DNA from 4 places in the Acidocella sp. genome. Region 4 is predicted to be linked to each of the others. Evidence: predicted binding sites of a transcription regulator. Region 4 holds the regulator's gene; each other region holds the start of a gene.
The links. The regulator LexA, encoded in region 4, represses DNA repair genes until DNA is damaged. The targets are predictions, from matches to a motif close to TGTTCTANNTANGTTC.

Region 1 (5,176 bases), on a different contig from region 4:
GCATGCCCGCCACGGCCTTGAAGGCGGGCCCGCCGGGCAATGCGTCTCGCGGCTGACAATGCGCATGCGAGAGGACGAAATCCTCACCCTCCGGCTCCAGCCCCAGGAGCGAATGCCGATCCCGCAAGCTCTCCAGCCCGCGATGCAGCAGCCTGCCATCTTGTGTGTCCTGGCACAGAAACGTGCCGAACCAGGACATAAGCGCGATCCGGGGCGGCGGCGATAAGCGGGAGAGGCTGGACGTCATGCCCCCCAGCCGTAGCGCGGGCGCAACAGAACGTCCATGCTTGGCCCTATGAGGCCTTTTTTCTGGTTTTTGCTGGTTTTGCCTGCAACAGAGGGGCCAGGAACCTGCCGGTATAGCTGCCTTCGCTGGCCGCGATCTGCTCGGGTGTGCCGGTGGCGATGATCCGCCCGCCCCCTGCCCCGCCTTCCGGACCGATGTCGATGATATGATCGGCGGTTTTGATGACTTCGAGATTATGCTCGATCACGATGATGCTGTTGCCCGCATCCACCAGCGCGTGCAGCACCTCCAGCAGCTTGCGGATATCCTCGAAATGCAGGCCGGTGGTCGGCTCGTCCAGAATATAGAGCGTGCGGCCGGTGGCGCGGCGCGCCAGCTCCTTGGCCAGCTTGATGCGCTGCGCCTCACCGCCGGAGAGCGTGGTGGCCTGCTGACCGAGCTTGATATAGCCCAGCCCGACGCGGGCCAGGATACTGAGCCGGTCATGGATCTTCGGCACGGCGGAGAAGAAGGCCAGCGCCTCGTCCACCGACATATCCAGCACATCGGCGATGGATTTGCCGCGAAATTTCACCTCCAGCGTCTCACGGTTGTAGCGCTTGCCCTTGCAGGTATCGCAGGTGACAAACACGTCCGGCAGGAAATGCATCTCGATCTTCAGCACGCCGTCGCCCTGGCAGGCCTCACAACGCCCGCCCTTGACGTTGAAGGAGAAGCGGCCCGGCTTGTAGCCGCGCGCGCGGCTCTCGGGCATTTCGGCGAACCAGTCGCGAATGGGGGCGAACAGATCCGTGTAGGTGGCGGGGTTGGAGCGCGGGGTCCGGCCGATGGGAGACTGGTCGATATCGATGATCTTATCGAGCTGGTCCATGCCCTCGATTTTCTCGAAGGGAGACGGCACCGCGCCCGACCCCATCAACCGGCGCGAGAGGGCCTTGTAGAGCGTGTCGATCACCAGCGTGGATTTACCGCCACCGGAAACACCGGTGACGCAGGTGAACAAGCCAAGAGGAAAGTCCGCCGTGACATTCTTGAGATTATTGCCCTTGGCGCCGACGAGCTTGATGCAGCGGTTCTTCCGCGCCGGGCGGCGGGCGGGCACGGGGATGGCGCGCCGGCCCGACAGATACGCCCCGGTGACGGAGTTGGGGTTGGCCGCGACCTGCCGGGGGCTGCCCTGGGCGATGACATGCCCGCCATTCACCCCAGCGCCGGGCCCCATATCCACCAGATGATCGGCGGCGCGGATCGCATCCTCGTCATGCTCGACCACCAGCACGGTGTTGCCGAGGCGCTTGAGCCGCTCCAGCGTGCCCAGAAGGCGCTCATTGTCGCGCTGGTGCAGTCCGATGGAAGGCTCGTCCAGCACATAGAGCACACCGGTGAGGCCGGAGCCGATTTGGCTGGCCAGACGAATGCGCTGGCTCTCTCCGCCCGACAGCGTGGCCGAGCCGCGCGCCAAGGTAAGATAATTCAACCCCACATCGAGCAGGAATTGCAGCCGCTCCTCGATTTCCTTCAGGATCCGCCGGGCGATTTCCAAACGCTGCTTGGTCAGCGTGGCCGCGACCTCGCCAAACCAGTCCCGCGCCTCGTCGATGGATAATTCCGCCACCTCGGCCAGGTTTTTCTCCGCCACCTTCACCGCCAGGGCTTCCGGCTTCAGGCGCGCGCCGTGGCAGGCGGCGCAAGGACGCTCGGCATGATAGCGGGACAGTTCCTCGCGCACCCAGGCGGAGTCCGTTTCCTTATAGCGGCGTTCAAGATTTTTAATGACACCCTCGAAGGGCTTGACGACATTGTAGGCGCGCGCGCTGTCCTTGTAGGTGAATTTGATGTCTTCCTTGCCCGAGCCATGGAGAAAAACATCCCGGACTTCCTCGGGCACATCCTCCCAGGCGGTGGCGAGCTTCACGCCATAATGTTTGGCGATGGCGGCGATGGTCTGGTCGTAATAAGGCGATTGCGCGTTGGCCCAGGGGGCGATGGCGCTGTCGTCCAGCGCGCGCCGCTCATCCGGAACGACGAGATGCGGGTCGAAATAGATCTCATGCCCCAGCCCGTCGCAGACCGGGCAGGCCCCGTGCGGGGAGTTGAAGGAAAAGAGACGCGGCTCGATCTCTTCGATGGTGAAACCGGAAACCGGGCAGGCGAAACGCGAGGAGAAGACCGTGCGTTCCTGCGTGTCGTGATTTTCGGCATAGACGATACCATCCGCCAGCCCCAGGGCGGTCTCGAAGCTGTCGGCCAGGCGCTGTTCCAGACCCGGCTTCACCACCAGACGGTCCACCACCACCTCGATGTCGTGCTTGAGCTTCTTGTTCAGAGCCGGGGCCTGGTCGATCTCGTAAATCTTTCCGTCGATCTTCGCGCGGGTGAACCCCTTGCGCTGGAACTCCGCCAGCTCCTTCTTGTATTCGCCCTTGCGGCCGCGAATCACCGGCGCGAGCAGCAGGAGGCGCATGCCTTCTTGCATCGCCATCACCCGGTCCACCATCTGGCTGACCGTTTGCGCCTCGATCGGCAAACCGGTGGCGGGCGAATAGGGCACCCCCGCGCGCGCCCAGAGCAGGCGCATATAGTCATGGATTTCCGTGACCGTGCCGACCGTGGAGCGGGGATTCTTGGAGGTGGTTTTCTGCTCGATGGAGATGGCGGGGGACAATCCCTCGATACTGTCCACATCCGGCTTGCCCATCAATTCCAGGAACTGGCGGGCATAGGCGGATAGACTTTCCACATAGCGGCGCTGGCCCTCGGCATAGATGGTGTCGAACGCCAGGGAGGATTTACCGGAGCCGGAGAGACCGGTGATGACGGTCAATTTCTCACGGGGGATCTGAATATCGATATTCTTGAGGTTATGCTCACGCGCGCCACGCACGGTGATGAACCCCGCGCCCTTCTGCTCAGCCGCCATATCTGCCCCAAATGTTCGTGTAATGTTCTTGAAGAATAGGAGGTGTTGGCCTACAAAGCAATTCCATGCTCCAGGATGACCTGGGTTGAAGCGCGCGCTGGCCAGAAACAGCCCGATGCGCTATTCTGGAAAACATTTTCGAGTTGTGGAGGTCCGTGTGGCTGGCAGTGTGAACAAGGTGATTATCGTGGGCAATCTGGGGCGCGACCCGGAGGTCCGCAACACCCAATCCGGCATGAAAATCGTGAATCTGGCGGTGGCGACCTCTGAAAGCTGGAACGACAAGATGAGCGGGGAGCGCAAGGAGCTGACCGAGTGGCACCGCGTCGTCATCATGAACGACCGGCTGGGCGACGTGGCGGAGAAATATCTGCGCAAGGGCTCCAAGGTTTATCTGGAAGGCAAGTTGCAGACCCGCAAATGGACCGACCAATCGGGCCAGGACCGCTATACGACCGAGATCATGATCGGCCGCTTCAATGGCGAACTGGTCCTGCTGGACCGTCCCGGCGGCGGTGCCGGCATGGGCGCTGGCATGGGAGAGGATTATGCGCCGCGCGCCGCCACCCCCGCGGCAAAGACCCCGGCCCGGGCCGTGGGTGGCTGGGACACACGCCCCAGCACCGATCTGGACGATGAGATCCCGTTCTGACCCACGCCGCGCTGAGTTCAAGCCAGACTTGAAATAATCAAAATCCTTGCCCGAACGGGAGTACTTTCATGAAAGTGCTCCCGTTATTTCCGGTCTTTTTCAAAAAAGGGCCAAATCCAAAAATTTTCGAGCGTTTTTCAAGGGGCTCTCTGGAGCCGTCCCTCACTCTTTTCAGGCATCCTCACGCTCCCGCCGGGCCTTGAGCAATGCCAGGAGAAGCGCATCGCGCTCCGCCGCCAATGACTGGACAGTCCGGCCCGCCACTTCCGCGCGCAGCCCCTCGATCATGCGTTGCTGGACATCCGGCGTGAACGCCAACGGTGCCAGCGGCGTCCACCATGTTTCCAACGGCTTGGCGAACTGAGCGTAGAAATGCTCAATCCCTCCCTCCCCGCCGCCAAGATGGTTGAGCATCACCGGCCCCATGACCCCCCAGCGCAGCCCAGGCCCCCAGGAGCAGGCGGCATCCGCGTCGGCCACGCTCACCACCCCTTCATTCACCAGCGAGATGATCTCGCGCACCAGCACGCCTTGCAGCCTGTTGGCCACATGGCCGGGCACCTCCTTGTTCAGCCTGATCGTCCGCTTGCCCAGGCCGGTATAGAATTCATCCGCGCGGCACACGCTCTGCGGCGCGGTTTTTTGCCCGGCGACAAGCTCCACCAGCGGAATCAAATGCGGCGGGTTGAAGGGATGGCCAACCAGACAGCGCTCTGGATGACGGGCGCAGCCTTTCTGGATGTCCGTCATGGTGAGACCGGATGAGCTGGTGGCGATGATCACCTCCGGCGGCAGTATTTCATCGAGCTGACGGTAGAGATCCTGCTTGAAGGGCAGACGCTCCGGCCCGTTCTCCTGGGCGAAATCGGCCCCCGAGATACCGGAAAGCGCCGCCGTGAAACTCAGACGCTCAGGCGTGCCGCCTGGCGCCACGGCGCCCAGCGCCACCAATGCGGGCCAAGCCGTGGCGATATAATCGCGCAACCGCGCCTCGGCGCCCGGCGCGGGATCCGTGGCGATGACATCGAGCCCCCTGGCCAGAAACAGAGCGCTCCAGCTCGCGCCGATGACGCCTGTGCCGATGACCGCGACTTTTTGGATTTCCCCGCTCATTTTCACCCTCCGTGACAATCACGCCGGATGTTACGTCCCGCCGGAGCGCCCCCCAATCCGGTCACCCCATGGCAGCCATGTGCCGGAGATTCAGCCGCCCCCGGCGGCACCTGCCGTGCCTGCCTTCGCCAGGGCGTCGAATTCCGCCTCCGTCAGATGAATGGAGGCCGCCGCGGTATTTTCCTCCAGATGCCTGACCTTGCCGGTACCCGGAATCGGCAGCATCACCGCGCTGCGGCGCAAT
Region 2 (5,176 bases), on a different contig from region 4:
AGCCCGGCCGCCTCGTCATCCGTGTGGTAGACGGTGACCAACAGCTTGGTCTTGTCGAGCCCGAAATCCTTGGTCAGCAGCGTCCAGGCATGGAAAATCGCCTGTTCCTTGAAATAATCTCCGAAGGAGAAATTTCCCAGCATCTCGAAGAAAGTATGATGGCGGGCGGTATAGCCCACATTGTCCAGGTCGTTATGCTTGCCGCCGGCGCGCACGCATTTCTGGGAGGAGGTGGCGCGGTTATAAGGGCGCTTTTCCTGGCCGGTAAAAACATTCTTGAACGGCACCATGCCAGCATTGGTGAAGAGCAAGGTGGGGTCGTTCCGGGGCACCAGAGGGGCCGAAGGCACGATCTGGTGGCCATTGCGGCCGAAATAATTCAGGAAGGTGGCGCGGATATCGTTGCTGGTGACCATGTGCGCTGGATTACAAGGCGGACGGGTTTTCGCCAAGCCCAGCCCAGCTCCTGCCATGGGTCAAAAGGAGCAAAAGTTTTCCGCCTCCGCGTTTTTCAAGGAAGTGGGGGTGTTTTTGAAAACACCCCTCTGGTTCCAAAAGCTTCGGCCTTTAATCCTCGCCGCTATCCTCGCCGCCATCGGCGGCCATCAACGCCTCGCCCAGGGCGGAGGACTGGTCGCGGATCTTCTTTTCGATGCTGTCCGCCATCTTCGGATTGTCGCGCAGGAATTGCTTGGCGTTTTCGCGTCCCTGGCCGATGCGCTGGCTGTCGTAAGAGAACCAAGCGCCGGATTTTTCCACCACCCCGGCCTTCACCCCGAGATCGATCAGCTCACCGGATTTGGAGATGCCCTCTCCAAACATGATGTCGAATTCAACCTGCCTGAATGGCGGCGCCAGCTTGTTCTTTACAACCTTCACGCGGACATGGTTGCCCGTGACCTCGTCGCGCTCCTTGATGGAGCCGGTGCGGCGGATTTCCATGCGGACAGAGGAGTAGAATTTCAGCGCGTTGCCACCCGTGGTGGTTTCCGGATTGCCGAACATCACACCGATTTTCAAACGGATCTGGTTCAGGAAAATCAGCATGGTGTTGGACCGCGCGACCGAGCCGGTGATCTTGCGCAAGGCCTGGCTCATCAGCCTGGCGTGAAGGCCCACATGGGAATCCCCCATTTCGCCTTCCAACTCGGCACGGGGCACCAGGGCCGCCACGGAGTCGATCACCAGCACGTCGATGGAGCCGGAGCGCACCAGCGTGTCGGCGATCTCCAAGCCCTGCTCGCCAGTATCGGGCTGAGAGATCAGCAGATTGTCGACATCCACGCCGAGCTTGCGGGCATAGACCGGGTCCAGCGCGTGTTCGGCGTCGATGAAGGCGCATACGCCGCCGCGCTTTTGCGCTTCGGCCACGGCATGCAGGGCGAGCGTGGTCTTGCCCGAGCTTTCCGGGCCGTAAACCTCCACCACGCGGCCGCGCGGCAATCCGCCTATGCCCAGGGCAAGGTCCAGCCCCAGAGAGCCGGAGGGAATGACCTCGATCGCCTCATTGCCGCCCTTGGCCCCCATGCGCATGATCGAGCCCTTGCCGAAGGCGCGCTCAATCTGCGCCATCGCGGCATCGAGCGCCTTGTTTTTTTCGAGGTCGGGTTTTGCCATGGGTGTCACAGTCGCCATTAAAGGTGCCTCCTGAGCGTCCAACATCGACTCGATTTCTGTCAAACGCGGCTTCTTGCTTGCGGTGGATGCAACCATAGCGTGTTTTCTTTCGGATGCCAGAGTGATTTCTCGCCTGGAACCTGACACGCGAAGAACAAAATAGCAACAGATATATTAATAAATTGTTCCTTGTTTGTTCTTAACGGCCCATTCCGGGCCTTCTGATCTTTATTCGAAGGAGATACCATATGTTTTCCGGGGGTTTGGTCCATTCCGGTACAGTATTTGACACGCCGCGCCGCCCCCACCATCCTTGATGTCTCCGCCATAACAACGAGAGAGGAAGCTCATGTCCCAGACTTATAAAGGTGCTTGTTTTTGCGGTGCGGTGACGCTGGAAGCCACTGGTGAGCCCGAGGCAATGGGGTATTGCCATTGCCGTTCCTGCCGGTCCTGGTCGGCGGGGCCGGTCAACGCCTTCACGCTCTGGAAGCCAGGCGCGGTGAAGGTGACGAAAGGTGAGGGCGAGATTGCCACCTATGCCAAAACACCGGCCAGTGAGCGGCAATATTGCCGCAAATGCGGCGGGCATCTGATGACGATGCATCCCGGATTCGGGCTGATGGATGTTTATGCCGCGACCTTGCCGGATCTTGAATTCAAGCCGGGCGTGCATGTGAATTATGCCGAGACCGTGTTGCCGATGAAGGATGGCTTGCCGAAGCTCAAGGATTTCCCCGCCGAGCTTGGCGGATCCGGTGAGATGATGGCCGAGTGACAAAAAAGGGCGCCGAGGCGCCCTTTGGTTTTTCAGAGGTCGCCGCCGCGCCGCCCGATGGCGGCGCCGAGCCGCAGGCGCAGCGCATTTAGTTTGATGAAGCCAGCCGCATCCTGCTGGTTATAGGCGCCGGCATCGTCTTCGAATGTCACCATGCGGGTATTGTAGAGTGAGTTCGGGCTCTCGCGCCCGGTCACGATGACATTGCCCTTGTAAAGCTTGAGCCGCACCGTGCCGGTGACCGAGGCCTGGGAGGCATCGATGGCGGCTTGCAGCATCCGGCGTTCGGGGGAGAACCAGAAGCCGTTATAGATCAGCTCGGCATAGCGGGGCATGAGCGAATCCTTCAGATGCCCGGCTTCGCGGTCCAGTGTGATGCTCTCGATGCCGCGATGCGCGGCGAGCAGGATGGTGCCGCCCGGCGTTTCATACACGCCGCGGGACTTCATGCCCACGAAGCGGTTTTCCACCAGATCCAGCCGGCCGATGCCGTTGGCCTTGCCGTATTCGTTCAGGCGGGTGAGAAGCGTGGCCGGGCTCAGCGCCTCGCCATTGAGTCCGACGGCATCGCCGTTCTTGAACGCGATGGTGATTTCGGTTGCCACATCCGGCGCGGCCTCCGGCGAGATGGTGCGCTGATACACGATCTCGTCCGGCGCGATGGCGGGGTCTTCCAGAATCTTCCCCTCGGAGGAGGAGTGCAGAAGATTGGCGTCCACGGAGAAGGGAGCCTCGCCGCGTTTATCCTTGGTGATGGGGATCTGGTTCGCTTCGGCATATTCGAGCAGCCTGGTGCGGGAGGTGAGCTCCCATTCGCGCCAGGGGGCGATGACGCGGATATTCGGGTTGAGCGCGTAATAGCCCAACTCGAAGCGGACCTGATCATTGCCCTTGCCGGTGGCGCCATGGGCCACGGCGTCGGCGCCGACCATCTCGGCGATTTCGATCTGGCGCTGGGCAATCAGCGGGCGGGCGATGGAAGTGCCCAGCAGATACTGACCCTCATACAGCGCATTGGCGCGGAACATCGGGAACACGAAATCCTTCACGAAGGTCTCGCGCAGATCCTCGATGAAGATTTCCTTGATGCCGAACATCTCGGCCTTCTTGCGGGCGGGCTCCAGCTCCTCCCCTTGGCCGAGATCGGCGGTGAAGGTCACCACCTCGCAGTGATAGGTGTTCTGCAACCAGCGGAGAATGACCGAAGTGTCCAGCCCGCCGGAGTAAGCCAGGACGACCTTTTTGACTTTCTGTTCCATGAGCGCGGCTTATTACGCCGCGCGCCCGATGCCAAGGGAGGCCCAGCTTTTTCCCAAAGCCTGCCAGAATAATTTCAGCCCGGTCATTTGCTGGGCCAGATAAGAGCCGCTCACCAGCGCCTCGGGCGCCCTTGCATCGCCGGTGGGCAGATATTCGTCCCGGAAATCGGCGGTGCGGAAGAGGATGTCCCAGATCGGGAACACGGAAGCGTAATTGCAGCTATTCCGCCCGGCCGCGCGCAGGCCATGATGGAAACGATGGAAGCGCGGCGAGACGAACAGCCATTCCAGCGGCCCGAAGGAGAGGCGGATATTCGCGTGGCTCAGGCTTTCGATGAATTTCAGCCCCATCAGCAGCAGCGGAAATTGCAGCGGCGGGATGCCGATGATCAGCCCGATGGCGAAGAACCAAAGGAAGCTGATGATGTCGTCGACCAGATGGTTCCGGTCGTCGGACCAGAAGCTCATCTGTCTTTGCGCGTGGTGTAGCGCATGGAGCGCATACCACCAGCGGAAGGAGTGGGAGAGGCGGTGGCGCCAGTAATCCGCGCAATCCAGGATCAGCGCATAGATCAGGAACGTCACCAGCGGGTGGCCGAGCAGGCCGGGGATCAGGCTGTCCAGCGTGGGAGGGATGAAGCCGCGCTCCACCAGAAACCCGGTGGACCAGGTCTGAACCTGATAGAACAGCACGAAGGTCACGATCGGCACGACACCGACGCGGTTGAGGAAGGTGTAGAACATATCCACCAGCACGGCCTTTCTGTCAGGCCATGTTTCAACCGGCTTCCAGGCTTCCAGCGGCAGGCAGACCGCGTAGGTGACAAGCACCGCGAACAATCCGTAGACGCAGATCAGGCACCAGTCGAACGCCAGATCGTCCCAGGCCATCCAGTGGAAATGATAAAGGACGGGCACCACCAGATACTGGTCCATATAGCCGGCGATATTGGAAAAGAGACGGTCGAGGGACATCATCAGGAACGGCCTGTTTCAATCGAAATCAACGCTTTGGAAGACGGGTGGCCGACTCTTGAGGCGATGAGGCTGAGCCTTAGTATAAGAGGCTTCCGTGTGCTTTACGAGGGCTGTTACATTCTTTCGGCGGTGATCTGCCCCTTCTGCGCCAGCAGCGTGCTGAGAAAGATGCCGTGCGGCGAGCGTCCGACCGGGATGGTGGTGTAATCGCCCGTGTGCGGGTCCAGAACCGCCACGGCTTCGGCGAAGCGCAGGGCGATCCAGATATGCCCCTGAGGGTCGATGGCGATGTCGTCTGGGCCGCCGGGCATCGGGTAGACGCGGATGGGTTTCAGCGTCACCGGATCCAGGGCGGTGAGAGAGGTTTGACCCGGCCCGCGATTGGAGACGTATAGGATATGCTTTTGCTTATCCAGGAAGATGTTGTGCGCGCCGTCGCCGGTTTTTTGGAAACGGGTGACGCCGCCCGTGATGGGGTCCACCTCCACGATGCCGCCTTCGCCCATGATGCAGACCAGCACGCGCCCGTTCAGCCAGAGCACGC
Region 3 (5,176 bases), on a different contig from region 4:
GGACCGGCAACGCAAGCTGGGTGTGCAAAAAGCCTTCCTGCCCATCGGCGTCACCCGCCATCTCGGCAAGACGCACATGCTGCATAATGACGCCTTGCCAAAGATCGAGGTGGATAGTGAAACATTCGAGGTCCGCGCGGATGGAAGATTGCTGGCGGGCGAGCCCGCCAGGCAGGTGCCGCTAAGTCGCAGCTATATGCTGCGATGACACAGCTCGAACTGTGTTTCGCGCCCAATGGGGCGGGGCGCACCCTGCTTGCGCAACGCAGGTCGGCATATCCTTACAGCATCACCGCCCCCATCGCACGGCCCAACGGCACGGCATCGCTCACGCTGCAATCCATCTCGGGCGGGCTGTATGGCGGCGAGCAGGTGGCCCAGCATATTCGCCTGCGCGCCGGTGCCCGCGCCCGGCTGGTGCAGCCCGCCGCCACCACCGTGCGCCGCAAGGTTGAGGCCGGCCCGGCCCGGCAAAGCATCAAGCTCGAAGTCCAGGCCGGTGCCAGCCTGATTTATGAAGCCCGGCCGCTGATCATGCTGCCCGGCGCGGCCTTGATCCAAGATTGGGAGATCAGGCTATCCCCCGGCGCGCGCGTGATAGTCTGGGACGGTTTTCTCAGCCATAGCCCACATGGCGAAGCGCCAGACTGGCGCCTTGCGTCCCGCGTCAGCATCCGCGCTCCCGAAGGGCGCTTGCTGGCGGGCGAGCGCATGAACGCGCAGGGCATGGAACACGCGCCCTTCACCGCTTTCGGCAAAATCTGGTGTCTGGGCTTGCCGCCGGAACAGGAGGGCGGGCAGCCTTCGTTTTCCGGGCAAGGTTGCATCCTGGCCGGGTTCACCCGGCTGCCTGGGGAAACCGGCTTCACCCTCGCACTCGCGGCCAGGAATGGCGGCGCCCTGAGCGAAGCCATGGCACAGACGCAGGCATGGTTGGAGCAGACTTGCCTGAAGGGAGATATGATATGATCCGGTATGTCGTCGCATGTGTGGCGTCCTGTCTGGCATTGGCTCATCCCGCCCTGGCCGCGCCCCTGCCGGTCTGCCAGCAGGCGCAACTCTCCCTGGGCTTCGATTCCGAAAATGGCAATTTCGATGGCATGTCGCATTCCGGCACGCTGCTGGTGCTGCGCAATCTTGGCCCCACCCCTTGCACCCTGCCGGCTTTTCCCAAGCTCGTCTTTTGGACTTCCGGGCAGCAAGTGCTGACGATCGAGACGCGGCCGCAAGGCACATCGCCCTCACCTCGTCTTGCCGTGGGTGCCGAGGCCACCGCCGCGCTCCGCTGGGTTTCCTCTCCGGTTTTCGATGACAGCGCCTGCCCGCGCGTGACCAGCCTCTCGGTCAGTTGGCCTGGCGGGCAGGCGGCGCAGGGGCTGGTGGCGACAATCTGCGGTCCGGCTGGCGAGCCCGCGCGGGTCGCGCAAGCGCCACTGGCCACGGACCCCACGCTTCCGGATTAGACCACGGGGCATAGCGTAATCCGCCGCCCCTCCCCGGCGACGCTGGCGAGGCGCCCCCCTTCGGCGGCGGAGAGCATCACCATGTCCCCTTCCGCCATCAGGTCCGCGGCATCGGCGAAGTAGCCGGGATTCACCGCCTCGGCCAGATGATCCTTACCGGCCTTGTAATGCCAGAGGGTGAAACCGTTGGCATAGGCGAGCACGGAAAGATTGCGCAACGTGAACGACATGGAGTTAAATATCCTTTCATGATTACTTAAAGTTGTGCTTAGGTTTCTATTCCTATTTTAGGAACAAAACAAGAACAAACATGACCCCAAGCAAAATTTTTTGCAGAAAATTCGGACAAAATTCCTATTTTGCCTTTTTTCCGCCAAGAACTCCACATAGGCTTCTGAACTTACGGGATTCACTTGGTCACCCATGCGACATGATGAAATTTGGCGGGCGATCGATACTCTGGCGGCGGAGCGCGGGCTCTCTCCGTCCGCTCTCGCGCGTCAGGCCGGGCTCGACCCAACCAGCTTCAACCCGTCCAAGCGCCATGCCGGGGGCGGTAAACTGCGCTGGCCCTCGACGGAAAGCATTTCGAAAATCCTGACCACGACCGGCACCAAGCTGGAAGATTTCGCGGCTTTGGTGAATGGCGCCCGCGCCATCCCGGAAGCACGGCTGAAAGGCCGGTACAGGCTGCCGCTCATCGGCATGGCGCAGGCCGGCGCTGAGGGTTTTTTCGACGATGGCGGCTACCCCGCCGGAGCCGGCTGGGACGATGTGGAATTGCCCAGCGTGGCCGACGCGAATGCTTATGCCCTCAGCATCACCGGCGATTCGATGCTGCCGGTCTATCGCCCCGGCGACACGGTCATCGTCTCTCCCGCCGCGCCCATCCGCCAGGGCGACAGGGTGGTGACCCGCATCCGGGACGGCGCGGTCATGGCCAAGCAGCTTTTGCGGCGCACGGCGGGGCGGGTGGAACTGGGCAGCCTGAACCCGGAATTTCCGGAATTGCGCTTCCCGGTCAAGGATGTCTTATGGATGCACCGGATCATCTGGGCCAGCCAGTAGTCATCCGCCATCAGCGCCAGTGGCCATGGCCGCCGCCCCAGCCACCACCCCACCCCCACCAGCCACCCACCATGACCGGCGCGGGCTGCACCACCACGGCGGGGGCGGCATAATAACCTGGGCCGTAACCATATCCGTAACCCGACGGATAATAGACACATCCCGCGAGGCTGGTGGCCGCCAGGCTCAGCAGCACAATGACACGCGGCGTTATCCGCGGCTTGAATGAGGTTATTTTCATCATCATGAGGATCCTCTGGCGCGTCCACGGCATATGTCCGGAATGTTGAACCACATGTTCCAACGTCATGTTCCAGTCGGCAAATTGCCCTGATCGCTGGATTTATGCGGGAAGTTTGCGGCGCCATTGCGGCGGCGACCATGCGGCCATGTAATACAAAGCAACATTCGCCACCGCATTTAGGACACAGCTTTCTCCTAAGTCTGATGTCCGGCCCGCCCGGATAGGCAGGCCCGTGAAGTAAAAGAAGGATTCTCAAACATGGTTGCACTCCCCCGCAAAGCCCCGCGCTTACTGACTCTGGGTTGCGCATTGGCCCTCGGCCTTGCAGGCTTTGCTCAGGCTCAGCAGCAAGCCCCCTCCAACCAGCAACAGTCTCACACAGCGCCCACGCATCGGCCGATGACGAAGAAGAGCGAAACCCACCATACACAAACAGAGCATCATACAACGGCGGCGCATAAGAAAACCCCGCCGCACAACACGGCGCAGCATGTTTCCAGCCCGCACAAGGCAACTTCCGGCGGCATGAAACCGGCGCCCAGCAAGCCCCAGACAGCCCCCAAGCCCCAGACGCAGACGGCTCCCAAGCCCTGACACACTTGCCCGCCCGGATGGCGGCTGCGAGAATGAGATATGGACGCTCCCGCCCTGCATCTCGCCAAGGCCGATCCCCATCTGGGCGCCGCGATCAAACGGCTCGGACCGCTCAAACGCGCCCGGCCTGAACATACGGAACTTTATCACGCGCTGCTCTCCGCCATTGCGCACCAGCAGCTCCACGCCAATGCCGCCCTGGCGATTTTAGGGCGGTTGAAAACCATCGGCGGCGGTGAGTTTCCCGCCCCTGAAGCGCTTTTGGCCATGCCGGACGACCCATTGCGCGCCTGCGGCTTTTCCGCGTCCAAAATGGCGGCGATCCGCGATGTGGCGGCCAAGGCGGGCGATGGCACAATTCCCAGCCGAGCGCGGGCACGGCGTTTGTCCGACGACATATTGATAGACCGCCTGACCTCCATTCGCGGCGTTGGCCGCTGGACGGTGGAGATGCTGCTGATCTTCACGCTAGGCCGCCAGGATGTGTTTCCGGTGGATGATTTTGGCGTGCGCGAAGGCTACCGCCTGCTGCATGGGCTGGAGGCGCAGCCAAAGCCGAAAGCCTTCGGGCAGATCGGCGAGGCTTATGCGCCTTACCGTACCCTGGCCTCGCGTTATCTGTGGCGCGTGGCGGATGAAATGAAAACGCCCAGCGCGAGGCTGAGCAAAGCGTAACATCAGCGGCCTGGGCACGGCCCTTTGAAACATGAGCCGGGCCCAGGCAATCTGTAACCGGCCCGCGTTACCTGGGCAGGTGCTTGGCAATGTAAGGCGGCAGCCAGAAGCTCGCCACATGCACGCGCGGACTCCAATATTCGCTCTTTTCCGCGATCCCGCCAGCCGCCTCGGCGCGCTTGGCGATCTCCTCGACGCTCACTTCCGTCTGCTTCGGATCCTTGCCCGCCCAGCCCAGCGTCATATACCCGCCCACATAGGTCGGCACCGCCGCGACATAAGCCGAGACGAAGGGGAAGAATTTCTTCCGCCGCACGGAGGTTTCATACAGCTCATCCGCCTGCATGAAGGGCACGCCACATTGATTCACGATCAACCCGTCATCGCGCAGGATACGCGCGGCGTGCTCATAAAAATCGTCCGTGAACAGAACCTCGCCCACACCGATCGGATCCGTGGAGTCCACGATGATCACATCGAAGGATCCTGTTGGCGCCTTCTTCACGAAATCGATGCCATCGCCCACGATCACCTCGGCGCGCGGGCTGGTCCAGGCATCGCCGCCAATGCCGGGCAGGAACTCCTTGGAGAGACGGATGACCTCACCGTCGATTTCCGCCATCACCGCGCGCTCGACACCTTTATGCATCAGCACGTGCTTCAGCACACCGCCATCGCCCGCGCCGATGATCAGCACATCCTTGGCGTTGCCATGCGCCAGCAGCGGCACATGGACGAGCATTTCCTGATAGACGAACTCGTCGCGCTCGGTGATCTGGATCACGCCATCCAGCGTCAGCACCCGGCCATGGCTGGTGGTTTCAAAAACTCCAATGTCCTGAAACGCGCTTTTCACCCGCGCCAGTTCGCGCGCGGTTTTGAAGCGCTGGCCCCAATCGGGATAAAGTGTCTCGTTCAACCAGGTCTCGGCCATGGGCACACCTCTTCTGTCCGGGCCGAGGCTGGAGGCGCTAGCCCCTCCAGCCAACAGGCCAGATTAAAATATTGCGGGAAAGATCGGGCAAGGCGGCACCGCCGCCGGGCATTACGCGATCAGGCCGCGCTTCTGCTCATTGATCTGAATATGGCTGGGGCTGAACGCTTCCTTCAGGAAGGGGATCAGCTTGTACGG
Region 4 (5,176 bases):
GGGCACACCTGTCCCCTGCCTCCCGCGTTCCGAGGGGCGGAGCCTTAGCTCAACCCCCGGCTCCTGTCTAGCGCCTCTTGAAATTTTCCACTTAGATACAAGCCATGCAAAAACACACCGCCCTCATCGTCGTCGATCTCCAACCCGATTTCTGCCCCGGCGGGGCGCTCGCCGTGCCGGATGGGGACAGCATCGTGCCCTTGGTCAACGAGCTCGGCCAGTCTTTCGAGACCGTGGTGCTGACGCAGGACTGGCACCCGGCGGCGCATGTCTCTTTCGCGGCCAATCATCCCGGCAAGGCGCCGTTCGACAGCATCGACCTCCCCTATGGCCGTCAGGTTCTATGGCCCACCCATTGCGTGATGGACAGCCCCGGCGCCGCGCTGCATCCGGGGCTGAATATCCCCCATGCCAGCCTGATCATCCGCAAGGGCAGCCACAAGGACGTGGACAGCTATTCCGCCTTTCTGGAAGCCGACCGCGCCACCCGCACTGGACTGGATGGCTACCTCGCCTCACGCGGGATCACCGACTTATATATATGCGGCCTCGCGCTGGATTTTTGCGTGGCCTGGACGGCGGAGGATGCAAGGCGATTTGGCTTCGCCGCCGCCATCATCGAGGATGCGGCCCGCGCCATCAATCTCGACGGCTCCCTTGCCGCCGCCTGGACGGGGCTGGAAAAAGCCGGGGTCAGACGGCTGCACAGCTCAGATATTTTCAGCCATGCTTGACCATGTCTCATTGAGGGTGGCCGATTTCCCGGCGAGCCTCGCATTCTACAAGGCGGTTTTTCCGGTCCTGGGCATCACCCTGCTCTATGGCGACAATGCAACCTACGCCGGATTCGGCGTCGCTCCGGAGGCTTTCTTCTGGATCAACGCCTCCGGAACGCCGGGAACCGGCACCCATATCGCCTTCACCACGCGCGACCGCGACACCGTCGACACATTTTACCGCACGGCCCTGGCCGCCGGGGCCAGGGATAATGGCGCTCCAGGATTGCGGCCGCATTATCACCCGGATTATTACGGCGCCTTCGTGTTCGATCCGGATGGCTATAATCTGGAGGCCGTCTGCCATGCCCCTTGAACGGGCGACAGGCGGACGAGCAATAAAAAACCCCGCTCGCGCGGGGTTCTTCGTGATAAAACAGGCGTTCAGCCCAGGCTGATCTCGGAGACCTCGGGCCCCTTGGCGCCCTGAACCACGCTCATCTTCACCGACTGACCTTCCTGCAGCGGGGAAAGACCAGCCGTTTCCAGCGCGGTGGCGTGCACGAACACGTCCTTGCCGCCGCTCTCCGGGCTGATGAAACCGAACCCCTTGGTCGCATTGTACCATTTCACCACACCGACCATTTCCACCGCCGGGCCGGAAGGCTGCTGGCGGGGCGGACGCGGGGCACGGGGACGGTCGAAACCGCCGCCGCCGAAACCGCCGCCACCGCTACGCGGCGGGGGGGCCTCACCCTCGGTCACGGAGATGACTTGATTGACCTGACGGCCCTTCTGGCCCTGGCCAACGCGAATTTGCAGGATGGAGCCCGGCGTAACCGACTGGTAACCCGCGCTTTGCAGGGAATTGGCATGCAGGAACACATCGCCCGAGCCATCGGCCATCTCAACGAAGCCGAACCCCTTTTCGGGATTGTACCACTTCACCGTGGCCTTTGCTTCCGGTGCCGAGGAGGTCGCTCCAAACCCCGAGAAAGACGGCGGGAAGGAAGGAGCGTTGCCATAAAAATTATCGTCGTCGAAACCGCGACGGCGATTCTGCCGCTGCCGGTCATTTTTGGGGGGTCGCACTATAAAAACTGTCCTCTAAAAGACTTTTCGGGGCACCGGGCACAAGCCAAGCGCGAGCAGCATAAGGCAGCCCGTGACAGCCTTCAATCCCGAAATGCAACGCTAGCACGGGCATTTTGGCCAAAATACCCGCCTTTTTCGCATACCAAGCGGCCAAGCCCTGCGTTTACGCCACAAACCGCGCATCTGCCCGGCTAATCCACCGCTTGTTCCCCGGGCGGCCAACCCGTAAGAGCCGCGCCCATGGCCTTTCCCGTCACCAATCCCAGCCTCGCCAAAGCCCTCTCCCAACGCGGCTATGCCGACCCCACCGCGGTGCAGAGTGCCGTCCTGGCCCCTGAAACCAAAGAACGGGACCTGCTGGTCTCCGCCCAGACCGGATCCGGCAAAACCGTCGCCTTCGGGCTGGCGCTGGCCGACACCGTTCTGGGCGAGAGCGAGCGCATGCCCGCCACCCAAGCGCCGCTGGTGCTGGTCATCGCCCCGACACGCGAGCTGGCCTTGCAGGTGCATGCGGAACTCACCTGGCTTTATGAATTCACCGGCGCGCGGATTCTGTCCTGCGTCGGCGGCATGGATCCCCGCCGCGAGGCCCGGCTGCTGGCGGGAGGCTGTCATTTCGTGGTCGGCACGCCGGGGCGGCTGAAGGATCATATCGAGCGTGGCAATCTGCGGCTGGACGAGCTGGAAGCCGTGGTGCTGGACGAGGCGGACGAGATGCTCGATCTCGGCTTCCGGGAAGAGCTGGAATTCATCCTCGGCGCCGCGCCGCAGAGCCGGCGCACCTTGCTGTTCTCGGCCACCATCGCGCGCGAGATCGCGGCGCTCGCGCGTACCTATCAACAGAACGCCCTGCGGATCGACACCGTGGCCGCCAACCAGCCGCACGCGGACATCGAATACCGCGCCGTGCGCGTGGCCGGGCATGAGCTGGAAGGCGCGCTGGTGAATATCCTGCGCGCGCAGGATAGCCGGGCTTTGGTATTCTGCGCCACACGCGACAATGTGCGCACCCTGCACACGAACCTGGTGGCGCGCGGCTTCACCGCCGCCGCGCTGTCTGGCGAGCTTTCCCAGGCCGAGCGCAATGCCGCCCTTTCCGCCCTGCGCGAGGGCCGCGCCCAGGTGTGCATCGCCACCGACGTGGCGGCGCGCGGGCTGGATCTGCCGGACCTCGATCTCGTCATCCATGCCGATTTGCCAACCAACAAGGCCACCTTTCTGCACCGTTCCGGCCGCACGGGGCGCGCCGGGCGCAAGGGGGTCTCGGTGCTGCTGGTAGCGCCAATGCGCCGCCGCCGGGCCGAGATGCTGCTGCGCGAGGCCAATGCCGAGGCGATCTGGGTCGATCCCCCGACGAAGGAGGATATCCGCGCCAAGGACGAGGAGCGGTTGCTAAACCATGCATTGCTGCGGGGCACGCCCAGCGAAACCACCCTGGCCCTGGCCGCCAAGCTGCTGGAACGCGCCGCGCCGGACGCGGTCGCGGCGGCCTTCGTGACCTTGGCCCAGGCCAATCTACCTGTCCCGGCGGATGTGACCATCCTTCCACCGGAACCCACCCGCCCGGCCCGCGCGCCGCGCGCGGCCAATGGCGCGCGCAAGGAAACGGGCAATGGCACATGGTTCCGGGTGGCGCTGGGGCGCAAGCAAAACGCCGATCCGCGTTGGCTGGTTCCGCTGATTTGCAAGGCGGGTGGCATCACCAAGCAGGAGATCGGCAGCATCCGCATCTTCGACCGGGAGACGAAATTCGAGATCGCCCCGCATGTTGCACAGGCATTTGCCCATGCCGCCGCCGGGCAAGGCGAGGCGCGAATCGAACCCGCCGCCCCTCCCGGCGTGGCCCGGCCGCATTATGACGGGCCAGCCAAACCCGCCTTCAAGCCAAAATCCCCGGGCGACAAGGCGCCTAATGCCAAGCCCGGCGGCAAGCTGAGCGAACAGCAGCGGCGGCGGCGCAATCAAACCAAGAAATTCTAAACGGCGCGCCGCCGCCCTCACGGGGCCGGTGCCCCTCTTTTTGAACGCGCGCAAGATTTCAAGGGGTTGGGGCGACTTTCACAAGCGCCCCACCCGCCGTGAAAATCGTAAATGATTTCAGGCTATCGACTGACCAGCCCCTTGGAGCGGCGGCTCAGTCCAAGCCGCAAAGACTTTAATATTGCCGGAGCAGCGCCACCAGCCGGCCCTGCACGCGCACGCGTTCAGCCGGAAAAATCCGCGTCTCGTAATTCACATTGGCGGGCTCCAGGGCGATAGACTGCCCCTTCCGGCGCAACCGCTTCAGCGTCACCTCGTTCTCATCGACCAGCGCCACGATGATCTGCCCGTTATCGGCATTGTCTCCACGGCGGATGATGACCGTATCCCCATTCAGAATTCCGGCCTCGATCATCGAATCGCCCTCAACCGTGAGGGCGAAATGCTCGCCCCCGCCCAGCAGGGACATCGGCACTTCGACCGTTTCCTCATTGTCGCGCAAAGCCTCGATCGGCAGGCCGGCGGCGATCTTGCCATAAAGCGGCAGGGAAATGGCGCCTGCTTCCGCCGCCTCGGCACGCAAACCCGGCAGACGGGAGGAAAAATTACCCTGGATCACATTGGGCGCGAAGCCGCGCGCCTCCGGCTGGCGGGGGCTGAGATCCTGCGGCAGTTTCGTGACCTCCAGAGCGCGGGCGCGATGCTTGTGGCGGCGCAAAAACCCCCGTTCCTCCAGCGCCGAGATCAGCCGGTGAATGCCGGATTTGGAGCGCAGATCCAGCGCCTCCTTCATCTCCTCGAAGCTGGGGCTACAACCGGTCTCGCGCAGATGTTTGTCGATGAATAACAGCAATTCATGCTGCTTGGGGGTGAGCATCGAACGTCTCCGGGAATGAAAGCCTTTGGAAAAAAGCGTAAACTCACAGATGTTCTAGTTTAGTTCTCGTTTTCGCGTCAACCCTGTCAAGCCATGCCGAGGCGCAAAATCTCGACATTTTCACCCGCTTCCGCCGCGGGAGCATGCGCGGGGCGACGAATCAGCGCCTGAGCTCCAGCCAGGGCGAGCAACATGCCGGAATCCTGCACCCGCAGCGGTGTCGCCACCCAGCCAGCACCGTCGTACACCAAATGCGCGCGGACATAATCCTCCCGCCGGTCATTCGCCTTCATGGGCACCCCCAGCCGGGCCTGCTCCAGCACGGGCCCGGCCGTCGGCACCCCACCCAGCAGATCCATGGCACCCGCCAGGAACAAAACCGCGCAAACATAGGCTGAAACCGGATTGCCGGGCAGCCCCAGCACGGGCAGCCCATCGATGGCACCGAAGATCAGCGGCTTGCCTGGACGCATGGCGATTTTCCAAAAATCCAGCGCGAATCCCTGGC

Region 1: a site for LexA is predicted at 3,180-3,195, ahead of uvrA (excinuclease ABC subunit UvrA). Genes of this name have one in related genera too.
Region 2: a site for LexA is predicted at 1,801-1,816, ahead of recA (recombinase RecA). Genes of this name have one in related genera too.
Region 3: a site for LexA is predicted at 1,755-1,770, ahead of AB7D48_RS08015 (S24 family peptidase). Genes of this name have one in related genera too.

What each region holds. Positions count from the first base shown of each region.
Region 1 covers NZ_JBFWIX010000002.1:28,501-33,676, reverse strand. The annotation lists gene AB7D48_RS02290 (hypothetical protein) at 1-247, opposite strand, end outside; gene uvrA (excinuclease ABC subunit UvrA) at 294-3,167, opposite strand; gene ssb (single-stranded DNA-binding protein) at 3,325-3,819, shown strand; gene AB7D48_RS02275 (3-hydroxyacyl-CoA dehydrogenase NAD-binding domain-containing protein) at 3,991-4,932, opposite strand; gene AB7D48_RS02270 (aldo/keto reductase) at 5,023-5,176, opposite strand, start outside.
Region 2 covers NZ_JBFWIX010000015.1:35,112-40,287, reverse strand. The annotation lists gene alaS (alanine--tRNA ligase) at 1-416, opposite strand, end outside; gene recA (recombinase RecA) at 568-1,617, opposite strand; gene AB7D48_RS12060 (GFA family protein) at 1,967-2,395, shown strand; gene AB7D48_RS12055 (argininosuccinate synthase) at 2,428-3,654, opposite strand; gene AB7D48_RS12050 (sterol desaturase family protein) at 3,667-4,629, opposite strand; gene AB7D48_RS12045 (YncE family protein) at 4,746-5,176, opposite strand, start outside.
Region 3 covers NZ_JBFWIX010000008.1:4,339-9,514, reverse strand. The annotation lists gene ureC (urease subunit alpha) at 1-208, shown strand, start outside; gene AB7D48_RS08030 (urease accessory protein UreD) at 205-969, shown strand; gene AB7D48_RS08025 (DUF4232 domain-containing protein) at 966-1,463, shown strand; gene AB7D48_RS08020 (hypothetical protein) at 1,460-1,693, opposite strand; gene AB7D48_RS08015 (S24 family peptidase) at 1,887-2,531, shown strand; gene AB7D48_RS08010 (hypothetical protein) at 2,542-2,772, opposite strand; gene AB7D48_RS08005 (DNA-3-methyladenine glycosylase family protein) at 3,409-4,044, shown strand; gene speE (polyamine aminopropyltransferase) at 4,112-4,978, opposite strand; gene speD (adenosylmethionine decarboxylase) at 5,090-5,176, opposite strand, start outside.
Region 4 covers NZ_JBFWIX010000012.1:86,912-92,087, reverse strand. The annotation lists gene pncA (bifunctional nicotinamidase/pyrazinamidase) at 105-734, shown strand; gene AB7D48_RS10960 (VOC family protein) at 751-1,092, shown strand; gene AB7D48_RS10955 (cold-shock protein) at 1,161-1,808, opposite strand; gene AB7D48_RS10950 (DEAD/DEAH box helicase) at 2,052-3,791, shown strand; gene lexA (transcriptional repressor LexA) at 3,967-4,668, opposite strand; gene AB7D48_RS10940 (molybdopterin molybdotransferase MoeA) at 4,755-5,176, opposite strand, start outside.